One region of the Arthrobacter sp. Y3221157 genome, then DNA from elsewhere that is predicted to be linked to it. Evidence: riboswitches for the same ligand, from Rfam matches in the RefSeq annotation. Region 1 holds a riboswitch; the other holds the start of a gene.

Region 1 (5,277 bases):
GGAGAACGGCCACGACCTCTCGAAGATCCATTCGGTGGCGTCCTTCTTCGTTTCGCGTGTGGATACCGAGATCGACAAGCGCCTCGACGCCATCGGCACCGACGAAGCCAGGGCGCTCAAGGGCAAGGCAGGCGTCGCCAACGCCCGCTTGGCTTACCAGGTCTACGAGGAGCTGTTTGCCACCGAACGCTGGGCAGTCCTGGCTCAAGCCGGCGCCCGCCGGCAGCGGCCGCTATGGGCCTCCACCGGTGTGAAGGACCCCGCTTACCCGGACACCCTCTACGTCACCGAACTCGCCGCCGCCGACGTGGTAAACACCATGCCCGAGAAAACGCTGGACGCCACTTTCGACCACGGCGTGATCACCGGCGACACGATCACCGGCACATACGAGGAAGCACAAGGTGTGCTCACCGCCATCGAGTGCCTCGGCGTCTCCTACAACGACGTCGTCACTCTCCTGGAATCCGAAGGTCTGGACAAGTTCGTGGCCAGCTGGAAGGAACTGCTGGCCGATGTTGAGGGCGCGCTCTCCAGCGCCCGGAAGGCATCCTGACCACCGCCCGGAAAGCATCCTGAACCATTGAGTGCGCCCTGCGCGGGACCCATAGGGGTCCCGCGCAGTGGCCGCAGATCAGAAAGGCGGACACCATGTCCAAGCCACCCCTAAATTGCTGTATCAATCCCAGCATCCTGTCGGCCGACTTCGTCAACCTCGAAGCAGAGCTTGCCCGCATCAGCAATGCCGATGCTGTCCACGTGGACGTCATGGACAACCACTTCGTCCCGAACCTGACCATCGGCCTGCCTGTCGTGGAAAGGATCCAGAAGGTCAGTCCTGTGCCGCTGGATGCCCATCTGATGATTTCCAATGCTGACACCTGGGCCCCCCAGTTCGCTGACGCCGGTATTGCCTCGGTCACCTTCCATGTTGAAGCATCGGTTGCACCGATCAAGCTTGCCCGTGAGCTTCGCGCCCGGGGCTCGAAGGCCGGCATGGCCCTGCGCCCTGCCACGCCGGTGGAGCCGTACCTGGACATGCTTTCCGAACTGGACATGCTGCTGATCATGACCGTTGAACCGGGCTTTGGAGGCCAGGCCTTTTTGGACGTGATGCTGCCCAAAATCCGCCGGGCCCGCGCCGCCGTCGACGGTTCAGGGGTGAACGTAGCCATCCAGGTGGACGGCGGCATCACGGAAGAAACCATCACCCGTGCCGCCGAGGCCGGCGCCAACGTCTTTGTCGCTGGCTCGGCCGTGTACGGCAAACATTCCCCTGCTGAGGCAATCGAGTCACTGCGCGCGAACGGCCAGCTTGCCTTCGCATAGCAGCAGGCCGCCCCATCACCGCTACCAATCTTGAAGGACCCATAATGCGCGTTCACATCGCAACCGACCACGCCGGCATGGAGCTCAGCTCCCATCTGATCACCTCGCTCGCAGCCAGCGGCTACGAGATGGTGGACCACGGACCGGCCGCCTACGACGCCGAGGACGACTACCCCGCATTCTGCATCAACGCCGCCACCGCCGTCGTGGCCGACCGGGCGGCAGGCGTGGACGCGCTCGGAATCGTACTGGGCGGCTCAGGCAACGGCGAGCAAATCGCCGCAAACAAGGTCAAGGGAGTCCGGGCAGCCCTCGCGTGGAACCTCGACACAGCCAGGCTCGCCCGCCAACACAACGATGCCAACGTGGTCGCCGTCGGAGGCAGGCAGCACAGCGTCGAAGAGGCCACGGAACTGGTCAAAGCATTCCTGGCAGAACCATTTACTAATGCCGAACGCCATGAGCGCCGCATCGGCAAAATCGCCACCTTCGAAACCACGGGCGAGATCGTCGAATAACCCCCACCAACAAAACCCCGGGCCAAGGTTGTCGTCAACCCTGCCGCAAGCCATCCCGGAAAGTTCTCCCGCTGCTTAGACCAGTCGGGGATCCCAACACCGACTCTCCCGTCCCGGGGGAGCAACCCAGAAAGGAAGATTCACATGAGCATAACTTTCGAGCCGACCGCCCTCTTCCAGGGGAAGCTGGACGAAGCACCGCTCGGTCCACCCCTGGCCGAAGTGCTGGGCGACGAGATTCCGACGCGGATCACTATCCCCTTTACCAGCGATGATTCCCGGATCCTCTCCGGAGTCTGGGAAGCTGACCCAGGCCTTTCACGATGGGAGTTTCTGGAGCGCGGCGAGTCGATCTACGTCCTTGAAGGCCGCATGGTGGTTACCGAGGATGGCGGAGAGCCGACTACCGTAGAGGCCGGAACCGCAGCTATCTTCCCCATCGGTTGGAAGGGCACCTGGGAAATCCAGGAGCGCATCAGAAAATTCTTCGTCATTTTCACGCCCTGACCCAGGGAAACTGTAAGGCCTGGACACGTGCCAGGCCTTACAGTTTGTAGCCATTCATACAACGACAGGGGAGCGCCGCCGTCGGGCCCGTATGACCGGGAACCGCAGGTGGGCGCTGAGAGTGCGGACAGCCGCAGACCCTCGAACCTGATCCGGTTAGTACCGGCGCAAGGGAGTCGAGTTCTCGAAGTCCGGCAACGGCAGTAGCCGTCTGCCGTGCTTTCCCCTCCTGTTTCCCAGGAGGATTTTTTTCATGAGCACTGCAGCAATCAAGAAGACCACCAGCAAGTCCTGGCGCGTCGTGGACATCGTGGTGGCGGCCCTGATCGCCATCGCCGGTGGCGTGATATTCTGGGCCTGGTCCCAGGGCGCGGCCGCGGTATCCGGGCCGATGAACGCCGTACACCGGCCCCTCACCGGCCTGATCGCCGGCGGCTGGATGATCCCTGCGGTGCTGGGCATGCTGATCATCCGCAAGCCCGGCGCGGCGCTTTACAAGAAGTTCAACCTGCCGGTGTCGCTGCTGGCAGGCGCCGCCGCAGCATTCTTCTGCGGCCTGAACGATTCCTTCGCGCCGTGGGGCTGGAACATCGCCTACTCCGGCGGTGACAAGCTGGCCTACATCATCTTTACCGCCATCTCCGGAGCGGTCATCGCCGGTGCCCTGTCCTGGATCGCCACCCGCGGACTGGCAAAGACCGGCGTCCTGAGCTCCTTCGCCTCGCGCAAGGCAGCCACGGAGCCCGTCCTCTCCTGGGGCCCGAAAGGTTAGCTGATGACCATCACCACCGAAATGTGCCTGGACAGCGATCCGTTGATCATCGACGGAGTCGAAATAACTTCGCGGCTCATTATGGGCACTGGCGGAGCCCCCAGCTTGGACGGACTCGGAAGCGCCCTCATTGCTTCTGGGACCGAGCTGACCACCGTCGCCATGCGGCGCTATTCGCCGTCGGAAGCCGGTTCCTTATTCCAACTCCTGCTCGACCACAAGATCCGGGTGCTGCCCAACACCGCAGGATGCTTCACGGCAAAAGATGCGGTGCTCACCGCCGAAATGGCGCGCGAAGCATTGGAAACCGACTGGGTCAAGCTCGAGGTGATAGCTGACGAGCACACCCTGTTGCCCGATGCCGTGGAACTGGTCGATGCCACGGAGCAATTGGTCAACCGCGGCTTCAAGGTATTCGCGTACACCAACGATGATCCGGTCCTGGCCCTACGGCTCGAGCATCTGGGAGCCTCCACCGTTATGCCCCTTGGCTCACCCATCGGCACAGGCCTGGGCATCCTGAACCCGCACAACATCGAGCTGATTGTGTCCCGCGCTTCCGTGCCCGTCGTGCTCGACGCCGGCATCGGAACCGCCTCGGACGCGGCCTTTGCAATGGAACTTGGGTGTGACGCTGTCCTGCTGGCTACAGCTGTCACCCGGGCACAGAATCCGGCGCGCATGGCCAACGCATTTAAACACGCAGTCCTCTCTGGAAGGCTGGCGAGCCGCGGCGGCCGCATACCCCGCCGCGAGCATGCACTGGCGTCATCACCCTTGGAAGGACGAGCCGAGTTCCTGTAACGGATGCAGGCACCACCGGCTGCAAGCCGTCCAAAACGGTAGGTAAAAACCATCCTGATACAGCGTTTCCCGCGACCACACATGACGGGATCATGGATGCCGGGAAGGAGCAGATATGACGACACAAACGTCCGTCCGGCTGCTCCGCGCCGGTCTGGTGGGATCCCTGATTTTCATTCTCGGTGCGGGCGGACACCTCGCTGGTGGCGGTCAGGCGCCCCGGCCGGAGGTCATGGCTGCGCTCTTCGTTGTGACCTTGGTTCCGATAGTGATGCTTTCCTCACACCGGTTCTCGGTACCTGGGCTTCTTTCCGCTGACGCAGCGAACGGATGGCTGATGTTCGCTGCCCACGCCGTTGCCACTCTGGTCACAGCGCTGCTCCTGGCTCGTGGCGAGGATGCGTTGCGCCTTGTGGCCACCTGGCTTGAGCCGCTCGTGCGACTCCCTGACTTCATCGCCTTGCCGCCGACGGTGCGCACCCCGTGGCGCACCGACGTCGTAACCTCACCGTTTCTTAGTTCCGCGAAAGGCATTCTGCAATGAAGACATCACCTCGCCCTACCCTCAGCACCATCGCCGCCACAACATTGGCTGCCGGGCTGGTGGCCCTAAGTACAGGCACAGCTTCCGCCCACGTCCGCGTCGACCCTGACGGCACCGCCGAGGGCAGCTACACCCAGCTGACCTTCCGGGTGCCAAACGAATCCGAAACGGCCAGAACCAGCAAACTCGAAATCTCCCTGCCCACGGAGACGCCATTCACCTCCGTCTCCGTAAAGCCCGTGGTGGGGTGGAAGGCAGAGGTGGTGAACAGCGAACTGCCGCAGCCCGTCACCGTCAACGGCGCAACTGTCACCAAGGCGGCGACCTCCGTCATCTGGACCGCGGATGAAGCTCACCAGATCGGTCCGCACGAGTACCAAACGTTTTCCATCTCGGTCGGCGTGCTGCCCAAAGCCGGTACTGAACTGATACTGCCTGCGTCCCAGACCTACACCGACGGGAACACCGTGAAATGGGAACAGGAAACCAGCGAGGGCCAAGCCGAGCCAGAATACCCGGCCCCCGCCTTCACCACCACGGCAAAGACGGATGGCCACTCACAGGACAGCACTCCCAACCCCAACGTTCCGGCCGCGGCTGCGTCCAGCACCTCCGCTGCCACTGATGCGGGATCGGCAGCAGGATGGCTCGGCCTTGCAGCAGGGCTGGTCGGGCTGGTCGCCGGTGTAACTGCGCTCGCACGTACGCCCACCATTCGTCGAGGAGACTTAGATGAGCGATAAATTGCGTTGGGGCGTGCTCGGCACCGCCCGTATCGTCCGTAAGACAATCCCGGCGCTGCA
Region 2 (5,277 bases), on a different contig from region 1:
GGCCCGGTCCGCCCGGGCGTCCTGACGGACCGCCCGGGCTTCCCCTTCGTCCGGCCGGCCCCCAATTGCCAGCCGGACGAAGGGGAAGGCTTCTACGTGGAGACAGTCTCGGGCAGCCGCGGTTCCGGCAGGTAGACCTTGCCGCCCGAGGCCAGGAATTCCTGGCTCTTCTCCCGCATCCCCGTGGCCCGGTCGGCAAGGGCCGCCTGTGCTTCCGCGGTTCCGTATTCGTCCCGGATATCCTGGCTGATCCGCATGGAGCAGAACTTGGGTCCGCACATGGAGCAGAAATGGGCCGTCTTGGCCGGCTCCGCTGGGAGCGTCTCGTCATGGAAGGCCTCGGCGGTCACCGGATCCAGTGACAGGGCGAACTGGTCGCGCCAGCGGAATTCAAAGCGTGCCTTGGACAGCGCGTCATCGCGTTCGTGCGCGCCGGGGTGGCCCTTGGCCAGGTCCGCAGCGTGCGCTGCGATTTTGTAGGTGATGACCCCCGTCTTGACGTCGTCCTTGTTGGGCAGGCCCAGGTGTTCCTTCGGTGTCACGTAGCAGAGCATCGCCGTGCCGTAGCGGGCGATTTCCGTGGCGCCGATGGCTGACGTGATGTGGTCGTAGCCCGGCGCCACGTCCGTAACCAGGGGACCCAGGGTGTAGAAGGGCGCCCCCTTACACAGCTCCTGCTGGCGCTCCACGTTTTCACGGACCAGGTGGAAGGGGATGTGCCCGGGACCTTCCACCATCACCTGGACGTCGTATTCCCAGGCCCGCAGGGTGAGTTCCGCGAGCGTGTCCAGCTCCGCGAACTGGGCGTCGTCGTTCGCGTCCGCCGTGGCACCCGGCCGCAGCCCGTCCCCAAGCGAAAACGCGACGTCGTATTTGGCGAAGATTTCACACAGTTCGTCGAAGTGCGTGTAGAGGAAATTCTCCTGGTGGTGCGCCAGGCACCAGCCGGCCATGATGGAGCCGCCACGCGACACGATGCCCGTGACCCGGTTTGCTGTCAGCGGCACGTAGCGCAGGAGGACACCGGCGTGCACCGTCATGTAGTCCACGCCCTGCTCGCACTGCTCAATGACGGTGTCGCGGAAGATCTCCCAGGTCAGCTTGTTGGCTTCGCCATTGACCTTCTCCAGCGCCTGATAGATGGGCACGGTACCGATCGGCACGGGGGAGTTCCGGATGATCCATTCCCGCGTGGTGTGGATGTCATCGCCGGTGGAGAGGTCCATCACTGTGTCCGCGCCCCACTGCGTGGCCCACTGCAGCTTGTCCACCTCCTCTGCGATGGAACTGGTGACAGCGGAGTTGCCGATGTTGGCGTTGATCTTCACCAGGAATGCCTTGCCGACGATCATCGGCTCCGACTCGGGGTGGTTGATGTTGCTGGGGATGATGGCCCGGCCCGCCGCCAGTTCGCTGCGGACCAGCTCCACGTCGCAGTTTTCGCGCAGGGCCACGAAGCGCATCTCAGGTGTGATGATGCCCTGCCTGGCATAGTGCATCTGGGTCACGGTCCGGCCTACGACGGCGCGGCGGGGCGCCGGCTGCGCGCCCTTCCACTCGGCTGATGCGGCGCCGCGGCGGACAGCCGAGCGGCCGTCGTCGAGCAGGTTCCTGTCCCTGCCGCTGTACGCCTCGGTGTCTCCCCTCTCTGCGATCCATGCTGCCCGGAAGGGCGGCAGCCCCATTACCGGATCACTGCCCGGTCCGGCGGTCCGGTAGGTGCGGAAGGGCGGGTTCGCCTCTCCATTGGGGGACGGTTCCAGGGAGATTTCCGTCACCGGGACCCGGATGCCGGATTCGCCATCTTCGATGAAGGCCAGCGCATGCGATGCCAGTGACCGGGTGGCAGGTGCCCCTGGCTTTCCGTCCGGCTGTGCGCTCCCGGACTGGTTTTGGGCAGGGCTCTGCTGTTCATTTGGTGTACTCAAGGAATACTCACTTCCTTCGCCGGCATTACCCGGACAGGTTCGACGGTCGCAGGCTGCCTCAGCCCGATCTCAGCCCCTGCAGGGGCACCCGTGTGGTCAGGAACGAAGCTACCACAGCCGCTCCGCCGATCCTTGCCACGACTGCCGGTGCTAGCCTGACTGGCGACGAAAAGGGAGTCCGATGCCGGAAATCATAGAATTCAGCGGCCCTGTGCTGACCGGGCCGGCCAGCGAACACCGTGGCCTGTGGTCCGTGGACGGGGTGCTGACGTTTATCCGCCCGCAGCAGGCTCCGGACCGGGTGCTGGACGGGTGGGTGCTGCCCGGCCTGGTGGATGCCCACTGCCATATCGGGCTGGGGGCGGAGGGTCCGGTGGATTCCGCCACCGCGGCGCGCCAGGCCCGGGTGGACCTGGCTGCCGGAACGCTGCTGGTTCGTGATGCCGGCTCACCGGCCGACACCCGGTGGATGCAGGGCGGCCGGGACTTCCCGGTGCTGATCCGGGCCGGACGCCATGTGGCCCGCACACGCCGGTACCTCCGTGGCTTCGCGGACGAGGTGGAACCGGAGGACCTGGTGGAGGCCGTGCGCAAACAGGCCCGCGACGGCGACGGCTGGGTCAAGCTCGTCGGGGACTGGATCGACCGCGGAGCCGGCGACCTGGCACCCTCGTTTCCGGCCGCCGTCGTCCGTGACGCCGTCCGGGCCGCCCATGACGAGGGCGCCCGCGTGACTGCGCACTGCTTCGCCGAAGACACTCTTGACCAGATGCTGGATGCGGGCATTGACTGCATCGAGCACGCCACCGGCCTCCTGCCGCGGCACCTTCCCCGTTTTGCGGAACAGGGCGTGCCCATCGTCCCTACCCTGGTCAACATCGCCACGTTCCCCGACATCGCTGCGCAGGCAAGGCACAAATTCCCGCGCTACGCCGCGCACATGATGGCCCTGTGGGAGCGGCGCCTGGAGCGGGTGGGCGAGGCGTACGACGCCGGCGTGAGGATTTACGCAGGTACCGACGCCGGCAGCGTCATCAGGCACGGCAGGATCGCCGACGAGATCCTTGCACTGCACCAGGCAGGCCTGCCCGTGGCGGCTGCGCTCGACGCTGCCTGCTGGGCGGCGCGGGAGTGGCTCGGAGCCGACGGCGTGGCTGAGGGGGCGCGTGCCGACGTCGTTCTCTGCCGGGAGGATCCGCGCACCCGGCCGGAAGCTGTCCGGGATCTTTCCCACGTGGTGCTGGGAGGCCGCATCCTCACCAGCGGACCATAGGAAAGTACTTGGAATAAATTGAAGCTTCAAGTAATTTTAACTGTGACGGGCCGTTCCCCCCGTTCGGCCCCCAGCACAGGGAGCACTCAATGACCGCAGAAGCCACCAGCCAGGATCTTCTTCCCGCTGACCTCACCATGGGCACCGTGATGCTCAAGGTCGGTGACATGAAGGTCATGACCGACTACTACCAGCGCGCCCTCGGCCTCGACGTCGTCGCCGAGCAGGACGGCGGCCTCTACCTCGGCCGCCGCCAGAAGCCGCTTGTCCACCTGGCACCCGCTCCCGGACTGAACCTTCCGGGCAGGGGGGAGGCCGGCCTCTTCCATACCGCGCTGTTGTTCGGGGACCAGGCCTCCCTTGCTGCAACCATCGCCACCGCCGCCCGCTTCGACCCGCATTCGTTCACCGGCAGCGCCGACCACCTCGTCAGCGAAGCCTTCTATTTCAATGACCCGGAAGGCAACGGCATTGAGCTGTACTGGGACCGGCCGCGCAGCAACTGGTCCTGGAACGGGACGGACGTGGTGATGGACAGCCTGGCACTGCCGCCGCAGCGCTACCTCGAGCAGCACCTCACGGAGGAAGCCCTGGAAGCGCAGCACTCCACCGCGGCCGGCGTGGGCCACGTCCACCTCCAGGTGGGCGACGTGCAGTCCGCCCGCGACTTCTACGTTGGCATCCTCGGCTTCGAGAAGACCGCTGGGTGGCACGGGCAGGCCCTCTTTGTTTCTGCAGGCCGGTACCACCACCACATGGCCATGAACGTTTGGAACAGCCGCGGCGCCGGGCCCCGGAAGGACACGCTGGGCCTGGGTGAAGTGCTCATTGAAGTACCCACCGGTGACGACGTCGGCGCGCTGGCTGACCGCCTGAAAGTCGCCGGGGTTCCGTCCCGCCACACCGGGGCCGAGCTGCGGTTCGAGGACCCGTGGCGCAACAACATCCGGGTGGCAGTACGCTGACGCCGGCGCCCCCGTACTAGGCTGAAACCGAAAGGCCGGTGCGGGTGACCGCCCCGTCCGCCGCATTCGACGGAAGGTTACCCCAATGGGCTTCACCGAGATCTTTGTCGCCACCCATGATGCAGCGCTCAAGCGCGCCGGTCTCCTGGACGAAGGCGGGGGAGCGCCCGCCGGCCAGGGGGTCCGCATCCCGGACATCACGGACTACGAGGTGGAACAGCTCGGGGATTTGGCCGGTACGGCCGTGCACGCCGGGGGAGCCGACTACGAGTTGACCATGGTCGACGTCACCAGCGATTCCCTTCTTGCCGTGCCCCCGGCCATGGTCCGGGCGCTGGCCGACCTGCTGACCTACGAAACCGAAGGCGAAGGCAACGTCCTGGACGACGTCGCCGAGCAGTGGGCGGCACAGGAGGACATGCCGTTCGGCGCTGACCAGGCCCGTGCGTATGTCCAGCAGCTGGCCGAACTTGCCGGCGGCGTCGATGATTCAGAACGGACGGGACTGTACGTCTGGTCCGCGTAACCGTTGGCGCAGCCTGTCCTGGGGCGTCCTTCCTGCAACCCCCTTCCGCGGCCCGCGCCGCGCCAAGTCGAAATCGCGGCGCTCATCTGGCACAATAAACAGGTACTCGATCTGCGTGGCCCCTCTCTCCGCGTCCGGATCCTGTCCTTCGAACCCGCAAGTACGGCCCGCCCCACGGGTGCAGAAAACCGGGCTCACCCCCTTTTTCTGAAACAGGAGTGACCACAAAAGTGGCCGTAAAGATTCGCCTTAAGCGCCTCGGCAAGATGCGCGCCCCGTACTACCGCATCGTCGTCGCGGACTCACGCACCAAGCGTGACGGCCGCGCCATCGAGGAAATCGGCAAGTACCACCCCACCGAAGAGCCCTCGTACATCGAGGTCAACTCCGAGCGTGCGCAGTACTGGCTGTCCGTCGGCGCCCAGCCGTCCGAGCAGGTTGCCGCGATCCTGAAGATCACCGGTGACTGGCAGAAGTTCAAGGGCCTGCCGGGCCAGGAAGGCACCCTCAAGACCAAGTCTGAGAAGGAAGCCTTCGTTGCCCCGGAAAAGGGTTCCGTGATCATCCCGGAAGCCATCACCAAGA

The links. Region 1 has a riboswitch for thiamine pyrophosphate ahead of AC5RTT_RS05680 (ECF transporter S component). Riboswitches for the same ligand answer to the same signal wherever they lie in the genome.
Region 2: another riboswitch for thiamine pyrophosphate. It lies ahead of thiC (phosphomethylpyrimidine synthase ThiC); the one in region 1 lies ahead of AC5RTT_RS05680 (ECF transporter S component).

Annotation. Positions count from the first base shown of each region.
Region 1 is NZ_JBNHFD010000012.1:6,695-11,971, forward strand. Features, by position in the region: gene tal (transaldolase) at 1-556, shown strand, start outside; gene rpe (ribulose-phosphate 3-epimerase) at 652-1,329, shown strand; gene AC5RTT_RS05670 (ribose-5-phosphate isomerase) at 1,374-1,847, shown strand; gene AC5RTT_RS05675 (cupin domain-containing protein) at 1,992-2,354, shown strand; TPP riboswitch at 2,411-2,546, shown strand; gene AC5RTT_RS05680 (ECF transporter S component) at 2,608-3,126, shown strand; gene AC5RTT_RS05685 (thiazole synthase) at 3,130-3,930, shown strand; gene AC5RTT_RS05690 (hypothetical protein) at 4,046-4,474, shown strand; gene AC5RTT_RS05695 (YcnI family copper-binding membrane protein) at 4,471-5,217, shown strand; gene AC5RTT_RS05700 (Gfo/Idh/MocA family protein) at 5,207-5,277, shown strand, end outside.
Region 2 is NZ_JBNHFD010000018.1:16,265-21,541, reverse strand. Features, by position in the region: gene AC5RTT_RS07505 (alpha/beta hydrolase) at 1-25, shown strand, start outside; gene thiC (phosphomethylpyrimidine synthase ThiC) at 93-1,928, opposite strand; TPP riboswitch at 1,923-2,030, opposite strand; gene AC5RTT_RS07495 (amidohydrolase family protein) at 2,110-3,201, shown strand; gene AC5RTT_RS07490 (VOC family protein) at 3,291-4,166, shown strand; gene AC5RTT_RS07485 (hypothetical protein) at 4,252-4,692, shown strand; gene rpsP (30S ribosomal protein S16) at 4,923-5,277, shown strand, end outside.